DNA from 3 places in the Nitratireductor aquibiodomus genome. Region 2 is predicted to be linked to each of the others. Evidence: riboswitches for the same ligand, from Rfam matches in the RefSeq annotation. Region 2 holds a riboswitch; each other region holds the start of a gene.
What was found. Region 2 has a riboswitch for thiamine pyrophosphate ahead of thiB (thiamine ABC transporter substrate binding subunit). Riboswitches for the same ligand answer to the same signal wherever they lie in the genome.

Region 1: linked by a shared signal. The riboswitch ahead of BLW55_RS19730 (YkoF family thiamine/hydroxymethylpyrimidine-binding protein) and the one ahead of thiB (thiamine ABC transporter substrate binding subunit) in region 2 are both predicted to bind thiamine pyrophosphate.
Region 3: linked by a shared signal. The riboswitch ahead of thiC (phosphomethylpyrimidine synthase ThiC) and the one ahead of thiB (thiamine ABC transporter substrate binding subunit) in region 2 are both predicted to bind thiamine pyrophosphate.

Annotation. Positions count from the first base shown of each region.
Region 1 covers NZ_FNSL01000002.1:118,557-125,897, forward strand. The annotation lists gene BLW55_RS19700 (Ldh family oxidoreductase) at 1-507, shown strand, start outside; gene BLW55_RS19705 (acyl-CoA thioesterase/BAAT N-terminal domain-containing protein) at 569-1,885, shown strand; gene BLW55_RS19710 (DUF1684 domain-containing protein) at 1,951-2,829, shown strand; gene BLW55_RS19715 (ABC transporter substrate-binding protein) at 2,958-3,947, opposite strand; gene BLW55_RS19720 (ABC transporter ATP-binding protein) at 3,944-4,699, opposite strand; gene BLW55_RS19725 (ABC transporter permease) at 4,696-5,484, opposite strand; gene BLW55_RS19730 (YkoF family thiamine/hydroxymethylpyrimidine-binding protein) at 5,489-6,097, opposite strand; TPP riboswitch at 6,091-6,203, opposite strand; gene BLW55_RS19735 (DUF1403 family protein) at 6,291-7,232, opposite strand.
Region 2 covers NZ_FNSL01000001.1:1,965,653-1,972,993, forward strand. The annotation lists gene BLW55_RS09335 (tyrosine recombinase XerC) at 1-570, opposite strand, end outside; gene BLW55_RS09340 (ABC-F family ATP-binding cassette domain-containing protein) at 691-2,502, opposite strand; gene BLW55_RS09345 (thiamine diphosphokinase) at 2,506-3,153, opposite strand; TPP riboswitch at 3,248-3,361, shown strand; gene thiB (thiamine ABC transporter substrate binding subunit) at 3,399-4,403, shown strand; gene thiP (thiamine/thiamine pyrophosphate ABC transporter permease) at 4,424-6,022, shown strand; gene thiQ (thiamine ABC transporter ATP-binding protein) at 6,019-6,765, shown strand; gene BLW55_RS09365 (M48 family metalloprotease) at 6,937-7,341, shown strand, end outside.
Region 3 covers NZ_FNSL01000002.1:232,831-240,171, forward strand. The annotation lists gene iolG (inositol 2-dehydrogenase) at 1-135, shown strand, start outside; gene thiD (bifunctional hydroxymethylpyrimidine kinase/phosphomethylpyrimidine kinase) at 143-880, opposite strand; gene BLW55_RS20265 (thiamine phosphate synthase) at 883-1,488, opposite strand; gene BLW55_RS20270 (thiazole synthase) at 1,485-2,258, opposite strand; gene thiS (sulfur carrier protein ThiS) at 2,260-2,457, opposite strand; gene thiO (glycine oxidase ThiO) at 2,441-3,409, opposite strand; gene thiC (phosphomethylpyrimidine synthase ThiC) at 3,413-5,227, opposite strand; TPP riboswitch at 5,340-5,465, opposite strand; gene BLW55_RS20290 (RraA family protein) at 5,641-6,300, opposite strand; gene BLW55_RS20295 (carbon-nitrogen hydrolase family protein) at 6,312-7,118, opposite strand; gene BLW55_RS20300 (TRAP transporter large permease) at 7,156-7,341, opposite strand, start outside.

The DNA.
Region 1 (7,341 bases), on a different contig from region 2:
GGCACGCGCGCCGTCATCGGCACCAATCCGTTCGCCCTCGCCATAGGCACCGGCGCAGACCGCGTGGTGATCGACGTGGCAAGCAGCACAGCCACCATGGCCGACATCCGCAACGCCCGCAGCACCGGCGCCCCCCTGCCGGAGGGAATTGCGCTGAATGGCGAAGGACAGCCAACCACCATCGCCTCCGAGGTCGCCGCACTTCTGCCGCGCGGCGGACAGGTCGGCTCCCTGCTCGGCCTTGTGGTCGAACTTCTGGCCGGCGTCGCCGGCGGTGGCCGCGACGACCCAAAAGGCCGGGGCGTGTTCCTGCTTGCCTTCGATCCTGAAGCGGCCGGAGACAGCATTGATTGGCAGGCGCGGCTTGCAGCCCTCAAAAGCGACTGGACCGGAAGCGGCGGCCACTGGCCGCGCGGCGGCGCGCGCTCGCCCGAAGCCGCGCTGGACGATGATTTCGCAAAACGCCTCGATGCACAGCTCGCACGCATTTCCGGCAGGGCGCAGTGACAATGCCGCACCGCTCTTCCTCAAACCGCTGAAATTCTCCTATGCAGAAATGGTGCCTTAGATGACGACAAATCCTGCTTCCGCGCCCGTTGTTTCCGTCACCCCCGCTGACGGGCTGATCGACGAGCCACGCCGCATTGTCGTTTCGGGCCTCGCGCCCGACGAGCTCGTCGCGATTTCCGCGCGGACGGTGCGGGCCGGCGGCGTTGTCTGGTACAGCCAAGCGACATTCATGGCCGATGCCGACGGCGTCGTTGATCTGACGCGCGATGCGCCCGTTGGCGGCGACTATGCGGAAATCTCGGCAATGGGTCTCATCTGGAGCCAGAAGCCGGTCGACAGCAACAGTCAGGAGCTTTTTCCGGACGACGTCATGCAGCCGCTAAAGACCGAGCTGACGGCGGAAACCGCCGTCGGCGTCAGGGCGCAGGGCGCGCTTCTCCAGCGCCTCGCAGCTGAAGGCGTAGAGCGGCAGGAGATCCGCGAAGACGGTCTGGTCGGCACGCTCTTCACGCCCGCAGGCCCCGGCCCGCATCCCGTCGTGGTGGTGCTCAACGGTTCCGGCGGCGGCATCAACGAGCCGCGCGGCGCGCTTTACGCCTCCCATGGCTATCAGGCTTTCGCGCTTGGCTATTTCAAGGCTCCGGGCCTGTCGCCCTTCATCACCGAGACCCCGCTCGAATATCTGGAGACCGGCCTCAACTGGGCGCACCGCACGCTCAAGCCGCGCGACGGTTTCGTGGCGGTTGCCGGTCAGTCGCGCGGCGGTGAACTCTCGTTGCTTCTCGGCGCGACCTTCCCCGATCTCATCTCCGCCGTGATCGCCTATGTGCCCGGCGCCATGGTGCATGGCGCACAGGGTGCGGGCGATCCCGCTCGTGGCGGCTGGCAGGGCGTGACCTGGACCCGGGGTGGTGAGCCGCTTACCCATCTCTGGCAGGACAACAAGGCCGTGCACTGGCACCCCTGGGGCGGTGAAGCACCACCGAACCGGCATCATTCCGTCTTCTTCGAGGGGCTGAAGGACACCGATCTGGCCGCACGCGCGCGCATCCCGATCGAGAACACGAAGGCCGCCGTTCTGCTCGTTTCAGGCCGCGACGACCGCGCCTGGCCATCGAGCCTCTATTCGAAAATGGTGGTTTCCACCCTCAGCCGGCACGACCACCCGCACCTCGTCCGTCATCTCGACTTCGATGACGCCGGCCATGCGATCAACCTGCCCTTCGTGCCCTCGACCCAGTTGAGCCGCGAACACCCGGTTTCGAAAGTACCCTACACGAATGGCGGCACGCCATCAGGCAACGCACGGGCGGATGAAGGCTCGTGGCGCGGTGTCCTCGCATTCCTCGACGAGCTTACACGCCCGGCCGGCTGAAGCGCCGGCTCATCCACTTTCTTTTGCGCAAGCAGACAACCCTATCCTTCGAAAGGAAGATGAACATGCCCACGAGAGAACACCTTGAAGGTCAATGGCGCGAATGGCGCTATGCCCATGTCGCCAAGATGTTCCGTCCGTATGGTTGGACTTCGCTGGTTGCGCAGTACTGGCTGGAGAAAGACGATCAGGGTGTCACCTTCGACCTTCTGCCGGGCACGTGGTCGGTGGAAGACGGACGCATCATGTTCACCCCGCCCGCCGAAGGCCCGAACCTGTCGGTGAACGGCGAATACCCCACCGGTCCGGTGGAGATCATTCCGGGCCGCAACCAGACTTATGGTCATGGCGAGAGCCTTCCGGTCTATTTCGGCCGCAACGAGGTGGAAACGCTTCTGCGCACAACGCATGACGGCCAGCCGCTTTTCGGCGTGCGCGTGCGCGACCCCCACGAGGCCACGCGTCTGGAAGACGCCGGTGTCACCGCTTTCGATTACGATCCCGAGTGGCGCATCCCCGGCTTCTACACACCCACCGAGCGCACGGACTACGAAGCCGAAACGGTAGAAGAAGGTGTGCGCGAGTCCACGCCACGCATGGGCACCTTCACCTTCGAGTACAAGGGCAAGAGCTACGAGATCGTGCTCATCGGCAAGGACACGCCGCATGGCGTGCAGCCGGTCGCGCATGTGCGTGACAAGACCAACGGCGCGATCACCTATGGAGCAGGCCGCGTCATCGAACTGCAGTTCACCGACGAGACCAACACCCGCATCGACTGGATCGACTTCAACTATGCGGTCGCGCTGCCCTGCGCCTTCACCAACTTCGTGACCTGCCCCCTCGTTCCACCGGAAAACCAGCTCGATTTCGAGGTTCTGGCCGGCGAGAAACGTCCTGTGCAGAACGTGGTTCGGACAATGACCTATCAGGCAAAGGCCTAGAACATCGGACCGAACAGGCGAAGCCGTTTTTTCGGTCCGATGCTCCATCAATACCCTGGATCGTCGTTTGTGCGTCCGGCTGAACGCCGACGATCCAGAGTCAGGGTCAAATAATATGACCGTTTCGTCTACCGCTTCAGATACGCATTGGTAAACCAGGTGGAGACGTCCGGCATCTCCTCGAGGCGCTTGCCGTCGGCATCGCGCATGACGCCCGCCTCGAACATGAACTTCGTGATGTTGCCGAACATGTCCGCATCGATGAGGCCGACCGGCTCGCCCTCGTCCTGCAGGTAGCCGCCGCCCACGATGGCCTGCATGGAAGCGCGGACCAGCTCCGGGTTGGAGAGCATGCCGCCGGTCTCAGCGATCAGCATTTCGGCTGCCTCATCCGGGTTTTCCGCAGCGAAAGCATAGCCGCGCTGGGCCGCTTCAACGAAAGCGCGGGCGGTTTCGGGGTTGGCTTTCAGCCAGGTTCCGTTACCGCCGAGATAGGTGGTGTGCTGATCCGGCACGCCATAGTCGGCATAGCGAAATGCGCGCTGCGGGCGGTCGAGAAGCACGGAGTTCACGCCTTCCCAGGTGCTGACCTCGAGCGTGAAATCGACCGTGCCATTGGCAAGCGCCTCATAGGCGGAGGTGCCGAGCGTGACGGTCTCGAACTCGCCCTTGCCGCCATCGTTCTGGATAATGGTGGAGATGAGGGCCTGCTCCCACGCGCTGCCGAAACCGGCATAGGTCATGCCATCGAGATCGGCCGGGCGCTGGATGTCTTCACGCTCGCCATTGAAGACGAGACGGCCCGTTTCGTGCTGCATCACCGCCATGACCACGGTGAGGTCGGCGCCCGTGGCGCGCTGGCTGTAGAAGCCGATGGAGCTGAGAATGCCGAATTCGGCGACGCCCGTGGCGACCAGCGTGCCAGAGGAGGTGTCGGTGTAGGGCAGGATTTCGACGTCAAGGCCGGCATCCTTGAACCAGCCCTTCGCCTGGGCGACGTAAAGCCCCACATGGTTGGTGTTGGGCGTCCAGTCCAGCGCGACGCTCAGGCGCTCCTGCGCCGTTGCCGGCAGCGCCATCGCGCCGAGCATCAGGGCTGCGGCTATCAGGCTTTTCATGGTCTTTCTCCTGTCTGACTGAGCAAGGTGTTCAAAAGGTCTTCTTCCAGCGCGCGGGCATCGTCCGGCAGGGGCGCGCCAAGGCGCGGGCGCGGGGCGCGGACGACGACCTCGGAAATCACGCGGGCGGGACGGCGCGACAGCACATAGATGCGATCCGAAAGGGCCACCGCCTCGCGCACATCATGGGTGACGAGCAGCGTGGTCCAGCGCGCGGCCCGCCAGCGGTCTTCCAGCCAGCGCTGCATCTGCGCGCGGGTGAGCGCGTCGAGCGCGCCGAAGGGTTCATCGAGAAGCTGGATCGGGCGGGCCTGAATGACCGTGCGCAGGAGGGCTGCGCGCTGACGCATGCCGCCCGACAGTTCTGCCGGATAGCGTTGCTCGAAACCTTCCAGCCCGAACTCGGCGAACAGCGGCAGCGCACGGGCGCGCGCTTCGGCGCGGGGCACGCCTTGCACTTCCAGCCCCAGAATGACGTTATCGATGATGCGCCGCCAGGGCATGAGCGCGTCGCGCTGCGGCATGAAGGCGAAGGTCTGGCCGTCGCGCTTCAAGGGTGCGCAATCGCGCAGGATCTCGCCGCGATCCGGCGCAAGCGCGCCGGTGAGCAGGCGAAACAGGGTGGATTTTCCCGCCCCAGAAGGGCCGAGGATGGAGACGAACTCCCCCTGCCCCACATGCAGCGATACATCGTCGAGCACGGCGGTTTCGCCGAGCGTCACGCCCACATTGCGCATTTCAAGAGCGCTCATCGTGTCTGCCCCGCTTCACGCCAGCGCAGCAGCGCCCGTTGTAGAAGCGCCGAGACACCGAAGAGCACCAGCGTCAGCGTCGAGCTGACCACCACCGCCGCCAGCATGAGGTCCGGGCGAAAACTGTTCTTGGCGTTGAGGATGACAATGCCGAGCCCGGCGCGCGCGCCGACATATTCGGAGAAGATCGCGGCGACCACGGCATAGGTGATGGAGATCCGCAGGCCGGCAAAGAAATAGGGCATGGCCGAGGGAAAGCGCGCCGCCCGGAACACCTTCCACCGCGACGCGCCCATGGAGCGCATCAGCGTTTCGATCTCGGGATCGGTGGATTCGTAGCCATCGACCAGCGCCACCAGCATGGGAAAGAAGGTGACGAGCGCCACGAGCAGGATTTTCGGCGTGAGACCGAAACCGAACCACAGAACGGCAAGCGGCGCGATGGCCACCAGCGGCAGGGTCTGGCTGACGACAAAGATCGGGAACAGGGCCCGCCGCAGCTTCGGCAGGAAATCGAGAGCCACGGAGAGGGCAAAGGCGATGCTGACGGAGAAGGCAAAGCCGGTCAGCGTCGCACTCAGCGTCGGCAGCGTGTTCTCCCACAGGAGGGCGCGGTTGACACCCATCTGTTCGATGACGCGCGAGGGCGCGGGCAGAACCAGCGGCGAAATGCCCGACAGCCGCACATAGATTTCCCAAAGGAGGACCGCACCGACAACGCTTGCCAGGGCAGGCAAGCCGCGCGCCAGCCGTCCGCCCGCAGGACGGGGCCGACCCTTAGACATGGGATCAGGCCGTGGAGGGGCTGTTGGCGGAAACGGTCAAATCGACCGTCACATGGCCTTCGGGCGGACCGAACCTGCAGAAGGCCTGTTCGAGCGTCGCGAAAACCGGGCCTGCATCGCCGGTGAGACGGCTGCAGAAATTCTTGGAGCGGTCGAAGACGCCGCTCGACTTCAGAAAGTCGATGCAGCCCATGATCTCCGCCATGTGGTCGCCGGCGCCCATCACATAAAGCGAGAACTGCGCGCGTGCGGTTTCCGATGTGGTCTTTGCATTGGCCACCGCCGCAAGTGCTGCCTTCTGCCGTTCGGCGAGCGGCTCCGACGGGTTGGCGAGTGCAGAGGTGCTGCAGATCGGATCATCCGGCTCGCCGGGGCAGCCGCGCGAGAGCGTGGCGCGCAGCACCACATGGTGGCGGGTGGAGGCGGCGGCGACGTAGAAATCGCGCAGCGCCGGGAACAATACTTCCGGCGGGCCGACGACGAGCGTGGAGATGTCGTCGGTCTCGATCCGCAACCGGTCCCGGTAAGGATCGAACGCAGAGAGCGACGACATGATGACGTCGACGAAATTGTCGGTCATCGGATAAAGGGAAAGCTGCGCACCTGCGAACATGATTGTCCTCCTTGCTCCGCTGGCATTACCCAGATCAGCTTCTAGGGCCCGAGGATTTGCACCCTCATCTCAGCCGCGGCGATACGCGGCACCCCTGTGGATGCCCGGTACGAACCAAATCCCGTGTCGCAAAGCAAGCAGTTTGTTCAGGAAACGGTGCCCGGATGAAAAATTACCCGGCTATCCACAGACCTCACAATCCGAAGATCCGGAACGACCCGCGGCCGGAGAGTTCGCGCACGGCACCAAAATGCTCAAGCCGCTCGAAAAGCCGCTTGGCTGCCCAGCGGGAAAGATTGCAGCCGGGGGCTGAAGCCGGCACGGCATCGTCATCCAGCAGTTTCTGAACGACCGTGCCCGCCCCCTTTGTGCGCAGTTTCGGCAAAACGGAGGCAAGTGTGTCGGCGCGGCGAGATATTTCACCAGCCGAGCGGAGCGCGCCCTCAGTCCCCTGAACCAGCGCGAGGCACACCGCCCGGGCAAAGGCAGGATCAGCCGGGCCGGTCCGCCCGCTCTCCCCACTCACGCGAAAGGCGGTCCCATAGCGTTCCGCCATGAGAAGCGGTACCGGGCGAGGCCAGTTCAACATCGTTGCGATTAACCCATCCCCCAGTGCCCATGCCAGCGGCTCGGCGTCCGCATGTTCCGCCAGTATCCGCCGGACGAGCTCTGCCGCCGCGAAGGGCGGCGCGCTTCCGGACTGGAGCGCATCCTCGGCATGATCGACGGCGGCCGCCAGCCTGTCATCCACCGCCATGCCGAGAAGGCCAGCGAGTTCGGCTATGGAAGACGTGGACGGCATGAAGCGGCGCGCTGCCATTCGTCTGTAGGCGAGAAATATCCTGCCCGCAGGGCCCGGATCGTCACCGGCCGCGGTCAGCAGAACGGCATCGCGCAGCGCCTTCTCGTCCTCCCCCCGTCCCATGAGCCTTGAAGCGGCAACGGCGCATTTCAGCGCCTGGCGCGCGCGCCAGCAGCCCGACCAGGCGGGTTCACTCCGCACAAGATCATCGAGCGCCCCAAGCGCAACACCGGCGGCAAAACCGGCATCGCGCTCGCTCGAGGCAGCCCCGCGCGACACTGCCCATTTCGGCAGGGCTGCGTCTGAAGATGGAAAAGAAACGGGCGAATCCATGCCCGCAACCTAGATGGTATGTGCGGTTTTTTCCAGTATTCTCGCTCTAAACCGCACAGCTTGTCTTTATCATTCAATGTCCGATAAGATTGTATTATCGGACATTATA
Region 2 (7,341 bases):
GCCGGTGATCCTGAGCGCGCCCTGGCGCAGTTCCCCGACCTGGCCGCCCAGAAGCCCAAGCGCCTCGGAAATGCGAAGTCCGGCTCCATAAAGCAGCGTGAATACGGCGGCATTCCGCGCCGCGATCCATGGCTCTTCGGCAAGTTGCCCCTCGCCCGAGGCAACCTTGCGTGCATCGGCGGCCGTTAGCGGCTTGGGCAGCGCGCGCGGAGCACGCGGCGCCTTCAGCGCAGCCGCAGCCGCTGCGTTCACCAGCCCCCGACGCTCCAGATAACGCAGAAACGAGCGAACCCCGGCAAGCCCGCGCCCGAGCGTGCGCGCTCCCGCCCCCCTGCCCCGCCGAAAGGCCAGAAAGGCGCGCAGGTCCGCCGGGCGCAGCTCGGCAATGTCAGCGAGACCTGGTGCCTCGCCGCAATGCCCTGTGAGAAACTGCAGAAACTGCCGCGTGTCGCGCTCATAGGCATCGACGGTCAGCGCCGAAAGACGCCGCTCATCGGCCAGCGAGGCAAGCCACCTGGTACGGGCCTTCTGGAGGTCGGGCTTTGCGGAAATGAGGAAATCCTGGTCCATACGCGGCATTCTGAACCAGTCCGGTTAGCGAGCGGTGAAGGCGGGCGAATGACGGCTTCCTTCTCCCCGCCTGCGGGGAGAAGGGGGCTTTGAAGTCGGCGTCCAAAAAAGCAAGAGCTGCTATGCGCCCTCGACCTCCTCGCGCAGCATTTCAAGTTCCAGCCACTCTTCTTCCATCTTCTCACGGCTGGCGCGCGCGGTGTCCAGCTCTTTGGAAAAGCGCTGAAAAGCGGCTGCATCCCGCGTGTAGAGGTTCGGATCGGCGAGTTTCTCTTCCAATGCCGCGATCTCATCCGCCAGCTCATCAATCTTCTTGGGCAGTGTCTCCAGCGCAAACTTCTGCTTGTAGGAGAGCTTCTTGGCAGCCGATTTGGGCGCGCCCGCATTGCCGGCGGGCTTCGCCTTCTGCTGCTCGGCGCCGCGCGCCTTGCGCCGCTCCAGCTCCTCGCCCTTGCGCTGCGCCATCATGTCGGAATAGCCGCCCGCATACTCGATCCAGCGGCCATCGCCCGCAGGCGCAATGGTGCTCGTCACCGTACGGTCGAGGAAATCGCGGTCATGGCTGACGAGCAGCACCGTGCCGGGAAAGTCCTCGACAAGCTCCTGCAGAAGGTCGAGCGTCTCCATATCGAGATCGTTTGTCGGCTCATCGAGAACCAGCAGATTGGCCGGCCGTGCGAGGAGCCGGGCCAGAACCAGCCGCGCGCGCTCACCGCCCGAAAGCTCGCGGATCGGCGTGCGCGCCTGCTCCGGTTTGAACAAGAAGTCCTTCATGTAGGAAACGACGTGCCGCTCCTGCCCGTTGACGACGACGCTGTCGCCGCGCCCGTCGGTCAGGAAGTGAGAAAGCGTCTCCAGCGGATCGAGCGCTCGCTTCTGGTCCAGAATGGCGATTTCCAGATTGGCACCGAGCCGCAGCGATCCCTCATCGGGCTCAAGCTTGCCTGTCAAAAGGTTGATCAGCGTCGTTTTGCCGGCGCCATTGGGCCCGACAAGACCAACCCGGTCGCCACGCAGAATGCGCGTGGAGAAGTCCTTGACCACCTGCAACCCGTCATAGGATTTGGCGAGCCCCTTCGCCTCGATGACGAGTTTGCCGGATTCGGCAGCGTCGCTCGCCGCCATGGTCGCCACGCCTTCCGCGCCGCGGTGGCTGCGGTGTTTCTCGCGCAGCGCCTGCAACTCTCCCAGACGGCGCACATTGCGCTTGCGGCGCGCGGTCACGCCATAGCGCAGCCAGTGCTCTTCACGCTCGATCTTGCGGGCGAGCTTGTGCTGCTCGCGTTCTTCCTCTTCGAGCACCTGATCGCGCCAGTCCTCGAAATGGGCGAACCCCTTGTCGAGCCGGCGCGTCACACCCCGGTCGAGCCACACGGTTGCGCGGCTTACCTTTTCCAGAAATCGGCGGTCATGCGAGATCGTGACCAAAGCGGAAGAGGTCCGTTGCAACTCTTCCTCAAGCCACTCGATGGTGGCAAGGTCGAGATGGTTTGTCGGCTCATCGAGCAGTAGCAGATCCGGCTCCGGTGCAAGCACGCGCGCAAGTGCCGCCCGCCGCGCCTCACCGCCAGAAAGCGTCGCCGGGTCTTCATCGCCCGTGAGACCCAGCCGGTCGATGACAAGCGCCACCCGGTTGATGTCGTCGGCAGGCCCAAGCCCCGCCTCCACATAGGCGCGCACGGTCGCAAAGCCCTGCCAGTCGGGCGTCTGCGGCAGATACCGTATGGTTGCCGTCGGCTGGCGAAAAATCTCGCCATCCTGCGACTCCACGATCCCGGCGGCAATTTTCAACAGTGTCGATTTGCCGGAGCCATTGCGCCCCACCAGCGCAAGCCGCTCGCCGGGGCCGACCATCAGCGAGGCACCGGCAAGCAGCGGCGTGCCACCGAAGGTCAAACGAATGTCATCCAGCTTTAAAAGGGGCGGCGCCATGGTTCAGCGTTCTCCGTCATTCAGTAGATGCGCCATGAACAGCGCCCGGCCCTTCATGAGCGTGATGGAAAGGCCGCCATCCGCCACATTGGAAAGCGTGAGCGATGATCCGAACGGCACCTCCACGGCATCGAGCGGCCATTTCGCGCCTTCGACCGTGAGGCCGGAAAGCTCCGAAAAGCCGAGGATCGAAAACAGTGTGCCATCAGCATAGGCGAAGCTGTGGCGCTGCCCGGAGACGAGCGGCACGCCTTCCTGATGCCCGCTCGTCAGCTTCGCGGCAATGCCGCGCTCGGAGAGCTGCAATGCCTGAGCGAAATGCAGGAACATGTGGTCGGCCCGTTCGCCTCCGAAGGCGCCGGCCAGCAGAAGGCTTGTCGCCCCTGCCTCCAGAGCTGCCGCAATCGCGATCTCGCCGTCGGTCTTGTCCTTCTCGGAGGGGAAGGTGCGGCGCGCCACGTCGGCATAGGCATCCTCAAACCCGTCGGGCACGGAATCGAAATCCCCCACCCAGAGCTCGGGCTTCACATCCAGAAGCGCAGCATGGCGCATGCCCGAATCCGCTGCGATGATGCGGCTGTCGGCGATTTCGGCATCGAGGGCCGGTGTCCGGGTGAGGTCTCCGCCAAGGAGAAGGGTAAATCGGCTCATGGGCGAGGCCCATATCATGCCGGCGGGCCAGCGCCAACGGCGTTTGCGCCATTCACCCCCCTTGCGGAGCTGCGCACCGCGCCCTATTTTCCCGGTCGCTCTAACGGGGTGCCGACGCATTGTCGGCTGAGAGGCTTGGGAAGAACCCAACCAACCCGCGGAACCTGATCCGGTTGATACCGGCGGAGGGATTAGACGCTTTTCGGACAGCGCCTCATTCCCAGACCAGAAAAGAGGAGGCGCAAATGCGCACCACCACCCTGCTTTCCACTCTGGCGCTCGGCGCGCTGGTTCTTTCCGGCCAGGCATTCGCCCAGGAAAAGCTCACCGTCTACACCTATGAGAGCTTCACGTCCGACTGGGGCCCAGGCCCACAGGTGGAAAAGGCGTTTGAGGCGGAATGCGCCTGCGACGTGGAATTCGTTTCGGTCGCCGATGGCGTGGCACTGCTCAACCGTGTCCGGCTTGAGGGTGCATCCACCAGGGCCGACATCGTGCTTGGCCTTGACAACAACCTGATCCATGAGGCGCAGGAGACCGGCCTCTTCGCGCCCCATGGCATCGACATGGCGAAAGTGAGCGTGCCGGGCGACTTTGAGAACGACGTTTTCGTGCCCTTCGACTATGGCTATTTCGCTTTCGTCTACGACACCGAAGCCATCGAGACGCCGCCGGAAAGTCTGAAGGATCTGGTGGAGAGCGAGGGTGATCTGAAGATCGCCATTCAGGACCCGCGCACCTCCACGCCAGGGCTTGGTCTTCTGCTCTGGGTCAAGGCCGTCTATGGCGACGAGGCGGCCACCGCCTGGAGCCGGCTACAGGACAAGGTGCTAACGGTGACGCCCGGCTGGAGCGAGGCCTATGGGCTGTTCACCAGCGGTGAGGTTCCCATGGTGCTCTCCTACACCACCTCGCCCGCCTATCACCGCATCGCCGAGGATACGGAGCGCTACAAGGCAGCCAGCTTCGCGGAAGGCCATTACCTGCAGGTGGAAGTGGCAGCACAGACGATTGCGGGAGCGAAGAACCCGCTGGCGCAAAAGTTCCTCGCCTTCATGACCGGTCCCGGCTTTCAGGACGCCATTCCCGAAACCAACTGGATGTTCCCGGCCGGAGAAATCTCCGGCCCGCTGAACCCGGTCTTCGATGACCTTGTGAAACCGGAAAAGACGCTCGAATTTTCACCTGAGGAGGTTGCAAAGAACCGCAGGGCATGGGTCGATGAGTGGCTTTCGGTGATGAGCCGCTGACCATCCCACACGCGCCCGCCATGGACAGACGCATAACAGCGGGGCGCTTCGCGCTTACCGCCATCGGCCTGCTGATCGGCGGGGCCTTCATCGGTCTCGCCGTGGAGGCAGCAGGCCAGGGTGCCGGCGCGCTGGAGGCGTTCGATGCCTGGCTGTTGCGCATTGCGCGCTTCACGCTCTGGCAGGCGCTGCTGTCAACACTGCTTTCTGTTTTACCAGCGATCCTTCTGGCGCGGGCGCTGGCACGGCACCCTGCCTTTCCGGGACGTGCCTTCATCCTGCGCCTGTTCGCCGTGCCGCTTGCGCTACCGGCCATCGTGGCAGCCCTTGGCGTGCTCGCGCTCTATGGCCGTGCAGGCTTCTTTGCACCGTTCCTGTCGGTCGCCTTCAACGAGCACTGGCCCGGTATTTATGGCCTTTCGGGCATTCTGGTCGCCCATGTCTTCTTCAACCTGCCGCTCGCAACGCGGCTCTTCCTGAACGCGCTTGAAAGCGTGCCGGCAGACCAGTGGCGTCTTTCGGCCCAGCTTGGCATGGGCGCGCGCGCCTCGTTCCGGTTTCTCGAATGGCCGGCCATGCGCGCTGCCCTGCCCGGCATCGCCGGGCTCGTCTTCATGCTATGCGTCACATCCTTCACCATCGTCTTGCTGCTTGGCGGCGGGCCGCGCGCCACCACGCTGGAAGTGGCAATCTATCAGGCCTTGCGCTTCGACTTCGACCCCGCGCGCGCACTGGTGCTCACCCTCATTCAGGTGGCGCTCGCGGGCAGCATCGTTCTGGCGATGAGCCGTCTCGGCGCTTCCTTCAGCGGCGACGCGAACCTGCCTGTCGCGCCCCGCCGGATCGTCTGGCACACACCCGCCGAAACCGGTCTCAACGCGACCCTCATTCTCATCGGCCTGTTCTTCGTCGCCGGCCCGATGGGCGCGACCGTGATTGCCGGCCTCAGGGCCGATCTCGGGCGCCTTGCGACCGAAAGCGCGGTCTTCTCCGCCACGACGACCAGCCTTGTCTTCGCGGGCCTTTCGTCGCTTCTCTGCCTCATCCTTTCTCTGGCGCTGGTCGCCGCCCGGCGCGCGCTGGAAATGAAGCGCGGCGCCCTGCCCGCAACCCTGCTGGAGCGCGCAACGGACAGCGGCGCCGCCATGGTGTTGATCGTGCCGCCGCTGGTCATCGGCGCGGGCTGGTTTATTCTCCTGCGTCATGTGGGCAATGTCTTCGCTTTCGCGCCGGCCATGGTCGTTACGGTCAATGCAGTGATGGCCATGCCCTTCGCCATACGCGCCATCCGTCCGGCTTATGATGCCGCGAGCGCCCGTCATGAAAGGCTGTGCCTGTCGCTCGGCATCACCGGCTGGACCCGGCTGCGCCTTGTCGACTGGCCGGCGCTCACACGCCCCGCCGCCACCGCACTCGCCTTTGCCGCGGCCCTTTCGCTGGGCGATCTTGGCGTCATTGCCCTGTTCGGCTCCGATCAGGTGCAGACCCTGCCATATCTCCTGCTGCAGCGCATGGGCAGCTATCGCACGGCGGATGCCGCCGGCATTGCCCTTTTTCTCGGGCTGCTGTGTCTGGGATTGATGTTTATCGCCGATCGCCTCGGCAGGGAGAAGACATGATCAAGACCGCCGCTGGACATGGCGCCCGAATCGCTCTGGAGGCGTTGCAATTCGCTTACCCGGGCGGGAGTCCGATGGCGTTCGACGCGACCATCGCTGCGTCAGACATCGTCGCCGTCATGGGCCCGAGCGGCTCGGGCAAGTCGACCCTGCTCAGCCTGATTGCCGGCTTTGAGCGACCCGCATCGGGCCGAATCCTCATCGATGGCCAGGATGTCTCTGCGCTTACTCCCCACCGCCGGCCGGTCTCCATGGTGTTTCAGGAAAACAATCTCTTCGCGCATCTCACCGTCGCCCAGAATGTAGGGCTTGGCCGCTCACCCTCTCTGAAACTGACGGAAGAAGACCGCGCGGCCGTCTCGGACGCTCTTGCGAGAACCGGCCTCGCCGGCAAGGAAGACCGGCTGCCGCAGGCGCTTTCGGGCGGCGAGCGCCAGCGCGTGGCACTTGCCCGCGTTCTGATTCGCAAACGTCCGGTTCTCCTGATGGATGAACCCTTCGCCTCGCTTGGACCGGCGCTGCGCGACGAAATGCTCGCGCTCATAGCCGCGCTGCACGCAGAACAGAAAATGACGGTCCTTATGGCCACGCACGATCCGCGCGATGCGGAGCGGCTCTGCAAAACCATGATCTTCGTGGAAGATGGAAGAATCTCGGCGACGGGTACAACCGGGGCGTTTGTTTCAGGCACAGCGTCGGAAGCCTTCAACCGCTATATAGGCGCACGCCGGGAAATCAATTAAGCTCCAAGAAATGGATTCCCCTTTTGCAGCTTATACGCTAGACCGTGCCCCGGATCGGACATGACGAAATGCTGAGGGAACCAAACGCGTGGCTCGCACATTAATGGCGGTCATGCTTTGGACAAGATCAACCGGAAGGACATTCACCTGTCCAATCGAGCGCCCGCTACCATGAACTTCCTGCCGTCAGCGCGTTCCTTGCCGCGCAAAACTGTCCTGGCCCTGACGCTCACCGCGCTCCTGTCCGGCTGCCAGATGATTCCGACCGACACAGGCAGCTTCATGCCCTCGTCCAATCCGGTCACGGTGGACACGGTAACACGCGGCAACCGCCTGGCGCGCCTTGCCCGCCAGCAGCACCCGCGCATCCTGCAGACTTACGGCGGCGAATACTCCGATCCGAAGCTCGAGCGCATGGTGGCCAAGGTCGTCGGCTCGCTCACGCTCGACGAACAGAACACCGGCGCCGCCTACAGGATCACCATCCTCAACTCGCCGAACGTCAATGCGTTCGCCCTGCCCGGTGGCTACCTCTACGTCACACGCGGCCTTCTCGCGCTCGCCAACGATTCGGCG
Region 3 (7,341 bases), on a different contig from region 2:
TTCATCGCCGCCATTGTCGAGGGCAAGTCGGCGTCACCCTCGGGCGAGGACGGTCTGCGCGCGCTGGCGCTGGCCGATGCGGCGCTGCTTTCGATCAAGGAAGGTCGTGCGGTCAAGCTGTCGGAAATCCTCTGACAGGGAGTCAGTTGGCAAGCCAGCGTTCGGACAAGTGGGTTTTTGCCGCGCGCACGCTGGCCTGCAACCCGTCGCCCCGGGCAAGGCCGGCGGCGATGGCGCTTGCCAGCATGCAGCCAGTGCCACGCATCGTGCCAGGAAGACGCGGGCCCTCGAACCGCAGCGGCGGTTCCCCCGTCTGAAACAGCGTGTCCACGGCGCGCGCGCCTTCAGCGTGCCCGCCTTTCACGAGGAGAGCCTGCACCCCGCCTCCGAGTAAATGGCCTGCCTGTGCATGCAGATCCGCCGCGCTCGCCGTCTCTTCCTCTCCCGTCAGAATAGCCAGTTCGGGCAGGTTGGGCGTAACGAGGCTGCAAAGCGGCATCAGGCTTTCGTGCATGGTTTCAATGGCATCTTCGGCAAGCAGCGCCCGCCCGGACGATGATGCAAGAACGGGATCGAGAACCACCGGGAGAGGGGCCTGCTCACGCAAGACGGCCGCAACACGCTTCACGGTTTCGCAGCTCCCAAGCATACCGATCTTGATGGCTGCGACAGAGTTTGCCGAAAAAGCCGCACGGATTTGTGCTTCCACCAGATCTGGAGCACATAGGTCGACACTCTGTACCGTGTCATGCGTTTGCACCGTCACCGCTGTGATCGCGAGGCAGGCTTTCACGCCAAAGGCAGCAAGCGTCTCGACATCCCGTGCAACCCCCGCCCCGCCCGAGGAGTCCGAACCGGCAATCACAAGCACATGCGCCATGCTCACCGCCATTGCGCGGTGGCCGCCAGCCATTCGCGTGTGCGTGTTTCCGGATCGGCATTGAGCGTGATGTCGGTCACCACGGCAGCGCTATCCGCCCCTGCCGCAAACACGCCGGGAAGCCGCTCCGGGTTCAGGCCGCCGATCGCCACAAGCGGTACACTGCCCACACGCTTTCGCCAGTCGGCCAGCCGCTCGAGCCCCTGCGGGTTCCATTTCATCTTCTTCAGAATGGTCGGATAGACCGGCCCGAGCGCGACATAGTCCGGCTTCGCGGCGAGGGCCGTGCGCAGTTCCGCCCCGTCATGGGTGCTGATGCCGAGCTTCAGCCCCGCCGCGCGGATCGCATCGAGATCGGCCTCAGCCAGATCTTCCTGCCCCAGATGGATGAAATCGCAGTCCGTCTCGATGGCCAGCCGCCAGTGATCATTCACGATAAGCTGGCAATCGTGTTCGGCACAGATGTGCTTTGCCTCGATGATTTCTTCGCGAAGCCCCGCTACATCCATCTCCTTGATGCGCAACTGCACGAGCTTCACGCCAAGGGGAACGAGCCGGGCGATCCACGCCGCACTGTCGACGATCAGGTAAAAGGGGTCGAGTTTCATTCAAACACCGCCTTGCCGATCACCGGCGTTGAGGGGACGGCCATGTCGCGCGGCTCCAGCGGCCCGGCCAGAAAGGCCTTTCGCCCCGCTTCCACAGCTCCGCCAAAGGCCTCTGCCATCGCCACAGGGTCACCCGCTTTCGCCACGGCCGTGTTTAATAGAACGGCGTCAAACCCGAGCTCCATCACCATGGCCGCATGCGATGGGCGTCCGAGCCCCGCATCCACGATCAACGGGATATCGTGAAAGGCTCCACGCATGGCCCGAAGCCCATCCACATTGATCGGCCCCCGCGCCGAGCCGATGGGCGCGCACCAGGGCATAAGCACCCCGCATCCCGCCTCTAGCAGCCTTTCCCCAACCACCAGATCGTCGGTCGTGTAGGGAAACACCCTGAAACCATCATCGCTCAGGATGCGCGCGGCCTCGACAAGGCCGAACACATCCGGCTGGAGCGTGTCGTGATTTCCAATCACCTCGAGCTTGATCCATTCCGTGCCGAAAAGCTCTCGCGCCATCCGCGCTGTGGTCACCGCCTCTTTCACCGAATGGCAGCCTGCCGTGTTGGGCAGAACACGCACGCCGAGCTCGCGGATCAGCTCCCAGAACCGGCCGCCCGTGCGGTTGCCCGCCATCTCGCGGCGCAGTGACACGGTCACGACCTCGCAGCCGCTTGCCCGCACCGCATCCGCCATGATGGCGGGGGAGGGGTATTGCGCGGTGCCAAGCAGAAGCCGCGAGGACAGGGTTTCGCCATAAAGCTCCAGCATGTCAGCCTCCCTGCATGGGCGAAAGGATCTCGATCCGGTCCCCGTCTTTGAGCGCGCACCGGCTTCGTTCCGCTGCCGGAACGATCTCGCCGTTGCGCGCGGTGGCGAGAAAATCGGGCGCATAGTCCAGTTCATCGAGCAGGGCAGCCAGCGTTGCTGCTGTCACCTGCCGCTCTTCGCCATTAACCGTGAGCTTCATCGAACACCTCCACGCATTCGTTCAGAATGAGGGTGGCCGCCTCACGCGCCATGGCCGGCGAGAGCAGGAAACCATGGCGGTAGAACCCGTTCACGCTGATGCCCTCCGGCGTGCGCTTCACACGCGGCAGATTGTCGGGATAGGCGGGCCGCACGCCGGCACCCGTCTCCACGATCTTCGCCTCGGCAAAGGCCGGATGCAGGCTGTAGGCCGCGTTGAGCAATTCCATCATCGAGCGGGCGCTGATCGGCCCATCGTCATCGCTCTCGATCATCGTCGCGCCCACCATGAAATGGTGATCCGCACGCGGCACGATATAGACCGGTATGCGCGGATGAAGCAGCCGCACCGGGCGTGACAGGTTGATCTCCTGCGTCCTGAGAATAAGCATCTCACCCCGCACCCCGCGCAGCTCCGGATCCGCCGCCGCCATGCCGGTGCAATCGGCAATCCTGTCCGCCTCGACCTCCATTTCGCAGACGAAACGAACACCGGCCTTCCTCAACCCCTCGGCAAGCGCCGTCAGCGCCCGCCGTGGGTCAAGATGGGCCTCGCCGGGAAAGAAAAGCCCGCGGCGAAACCGGCCCGCAAGATCAGGCTCCAGCGCGGTCACCGCTTCGCCCTCCAGCCATTCATTTCCGGCAGTGCGCGCGGCGAAGCGGTCGAGCTCCGCCCGGTCCCGCGCCGGCGCGACAACGAGCGTTCCATTGCGCAGCAGATGGCCGGGAAGGGTGGCCTCCCACCAGTCTGCCGCGCTCTTTCCGAGCGTGAGCACCGGCTCCTCCGCGCTCTCGCGCTCACACCACGGTGCCAGCATCCCGCCGGCCAGCCACGAGGCGCTGCCCGCCGGGCCGGAGCGGGTGTCGCACACCGTCACTCGCACACCCGCCCGCACCAGCTCATGCGCCAGCGTGAGGCCGGCGACGCCCGCCCCACGAACAAGGACATGCATGGATCACTCCCCGGGCTCGACCACCTTTTCCAGCGGCATGTAGAGATCGCCGCCCTCGCGGAACTTCTCCGCCATCTTGGCCATGCCCTCTTTCTGCGCCTCGGCGCGGATGTCGTGGGAAATGCGCATGGAGCAGAATTTCGGCCCGCACATGGAGCAGAAATGCGCCACCTTGTGCGCTTCCTTGGGCAACGTCTCGTCGTGGAAGTTGCGCGCTGTCTCGGGATCAAGCGAGAGGTTGAACTGGTCCTCCCAGCGAAACTCGAAACGCGCCCGCGAAAGCGCATCGTCGCGGATCTTCGCTGCCGGATGCCCCTTGGCCAGATCCGCCGCATGGGCCGCGATCTTGTAGGTGATGACGCCGGTCTTCACATCGTCGCGGTCGGGCAGGCCCAGATGCTCCTTCGGCGTGACGTAGCAGAGCATGGCCGTGCCGAACCAGCCGATCATTGCCGCGCCAATGCCGCTCGTAATGTGGTCATAGCCCGGCGCAATGTCGGTCGTGAGCGGCCCGAGCGTGTAGAAGGGTGCCTCGCCGCAAACATCGAGCTGTTTGTCCATATTCTCCTTGATCTTGTGCATCGGCACATGGCCGGGGCCCTCGATCATCACCTGGCAATCCTTCTTCCAGGCGATCTGCGTGAGCTCGCCCAGCGTCTCCAGCTCGGCAAATTGCGCGGCGTCATTGGCATCGGCAATGGAGCCCGGACGCAGGCCATCGCCCAGCGAGAAGGACACATCATAGGCGCGGCAGATGTCGCAGATTTCCTCAAAATGCTCGTAGAGGAAGCTCTCCCTGTGGTGATGCAGGCACCACTTGGCCATGATCGAGCCGCCGCGCGAGACGATGCCCGTCACCCGGTCGACCGTCAGCGGGATATAGTGCAGCCGCACGCCCGCATGGATGGTGAAATAGTCGACGCCCTGCTCGGCCTGCTCGATCAGCGTATCGCGGAACACCTCCCAGTTCAGATCCTCGGCAATACCGTTCACCTTCTCCAGCGCCTGATAGATCGGCACGGTGCCGATGGGCACGGGCGAGTTGCGGATGATCCATTCGCGGATGTTGTGGATGTTGCGGCCGGTGGAAAGGTCCATCACCGTGTCGCCGCCCCAGCGCGTCGCCCACACCATCTTGTCCACCTCCTCGGCCATGGAGGAGGTGACCGCCGAATTGCCGATATTGGCGTTGATCTTCACAAGGAAATTGCGGCCGATGATCATCGGCTCGGCTTCCGGGTGGTTGATGTTGGCGGGGATGATCGCCCGGCCCTTCGCCACTTCGTCGCGCACGAATTCCGGCGTCACGAAATCGGGGATCGCGGCACCAAAGCTCTCGCCATCGCGCACCAGCGCGGCCTTCGCCTGCTCGCGGCCAAGGTTTTCGCGGATGGCGATATACTCCATTTCCGGCGTGATGATGCCGGCCCGCGCATAGGCAAGCTGCGTGACTGCCTTGCCGTCCCTGGCCCGCAGCGGCTGGTGGCGCGTCGGGAACTCAGGCGTCAGCCGGTCACCGGAAACAAAGCCATTGTCCTCCGGCTTCACATGGCGGCCTTCATAGGCCTCCACATCGCCGCGCGCCTTCACCCAGGCCTCGCGGATGCGCGACAGGCCCTTGTCGATCTCGATCAGCGCATCCGGATCGGAATAGGGACCGGAGGAATCGTAGACGGTCACCGGCGGCTCGCCGGCGCTCGGGTGCACGGCGATTTCGCGCATGGGCACGCGAATATCGGGATGAAGTGTGCCGGATTTGTAGATCTTGCGCGATGCCGGCAACGGGCCGGTTGTCACTTTCGGAGCGATAGCATCCATGGGTCAGAGCCTCCTCTGCGTGTTCAGCAATGGAGACCCAGTTCGTGCCGAGAGGAGGAAGAGCGCTGACGATCCGCTATGGATATGGATTTCGGCTCGAAGGAGCCAGCGACCCGCCAGGCATGCACCATCCCTACGCCAGTATGAACTGGATCAGGTTCATCGGGTCACTGCGCTGCATGGAAAACCATGCCCAGCAGAATCTCAGCCCCTTGGCGGGACCCCCCAGGTGAGGCCGCAAGGTGAGTGAAGAGGGGCACTCTTGTCAAGCACCCATGTCAGATGCCGGGGGACACGTGTGGGAAAGTCCGGCTTGGAGGGTTGAAACCGCAACCCTCCACCCTCGAAACCCCCTTCTCCCAGCAAGCGGGGAGAAGGAGGATGGTCGCAACCGCAATACTGTTGTCGAGATCCTATGCGCTTGCCTCAACGCGCGCTTTCGCGCCGGAAATGGTCGGCAGGCTTTCGCCGGCGTCGATGCGCTTCAGAAGCTCGACTTCACGCGCCTGCATCTGGATGGCGCGGTCTGCCACCATGTCCACTTCGTCGGGAGACAGGATCAGCACGCCGTTTTCATCGGCCAGCACCGCATCGCCCGGATTGACCACCACGCCGCCAACGCTGACGGGGATGTTCATTTCGCCCGAAACGCCCAGCAGCTTGGTGGTGATGGGCGAGGGGCCCCGGCACCACATGGGGAAACCGTGACGCTCGAAATCGGCAACGTCTGTCGCCGGCCCGTCCACCACCGCACCGGCGGCCTTCTTGCGGGCCGCCGTGTGGGTGATGACACCGCCCCAACAGGCGTGGCGTGTGTCGCCGGCACGATCGATGATCACGAAATCGCCGGGCCGGATATGGTCCATCGCGTAATGCAGGAGCGTGCTGTCGGCATGGGGCAGGCGCAGGGTCACCGCCGTTCCAGCAGCCCGCACCCTGGGCAGCATGGAGCGGATGCCCGTGTCGAGGAAGTTTGCGTGCAGAAAGTGGCCGACCGTGGCGGTCTCCACCTGCATCAGCTTGTCGATCTTGGCCTGTGCCAGCTGCTCCGGCATCGAATTGACCTGGTACATATGCGTATTCCTTATGCGACGACGTGATGATCTGCGACCGGCATGGAGCTGCGGATTTTTGCTGCGTAATCCGTGTCGATCGTTGCGCTTGCATGGCCGACGCGATCCGAGCAGTTGGCAATGGTCACGCCCCATGGATCGATGATCAGAGAGTGGCCGAAGCACAGCTTTTTGCCTTCGTCATGCCCGAAGATCTGTGCCGATGCGGCTACATAGGACTGGGTCTCGATGGCGCGGGCGCACAGAAGCTGTTCCCAATGGTCCTTGCCGGTCTGCAGCGTGAAAGCGGCGGGCAGGACGATCACCTCGGCACCCTTGTCACGCAGTTTGCGGAAGAGCTCCGGGAAGCGCAGATCGTAGCAGATGGCGCAACCGATTTTCACGCCTTCCAGCTCGTAGACGACCACGTCCTCGCCGCGCTTCATCGTGTCGGATTCCAGATAGCTCTGGCCGCCCGGAACCTTCACGTCGAAGAGATGGATCTTGCGATAGCGGGCAATCTCCTTGCCCTGCCGGTCGAACACGATGGTCGTGTTGTAGCACTTCTCGCCCGCAGCCTCGGCCATGGAGCCGGCGTGAATGTTCACTTTCAGTTCGGCGGCCAAAGCCGACATGGCGCGATAGGCTTCGCCGTCCGGAAAGGTTTCCGCATTGGCGCGACGGCTTTCCACGGTGCCGCCCATATAGGTGAAAGTCTCGGGAAGAACGACGAGATCGGACTTGTCCTCGGCAACGGCCTTTCGGACGAACGCTTCCGCATCAGCAATGTTCTTTGCCTTGTCGTCCTGCGAGTTCATTTGAATGACGGAGATTTTCATAAGTATCCCTTGCTTTGGAGTTTGATTGGGGCGGCCGTCAGGCCGGCCCCAGAACGAGATTGGGAAGGAAGAGCACCAGCTCGGGCACGAAGGTGATCATGAGCAGGGCAACGATCAGTGGTATGAGAAAGGGCAGGATCGCCACCGCCACCTTTTCGAACGGCACCTTGCCCACCTCAGCGACGATGTAGAGCGCGATGCCCATGGGCGGTGTGGCAATGCC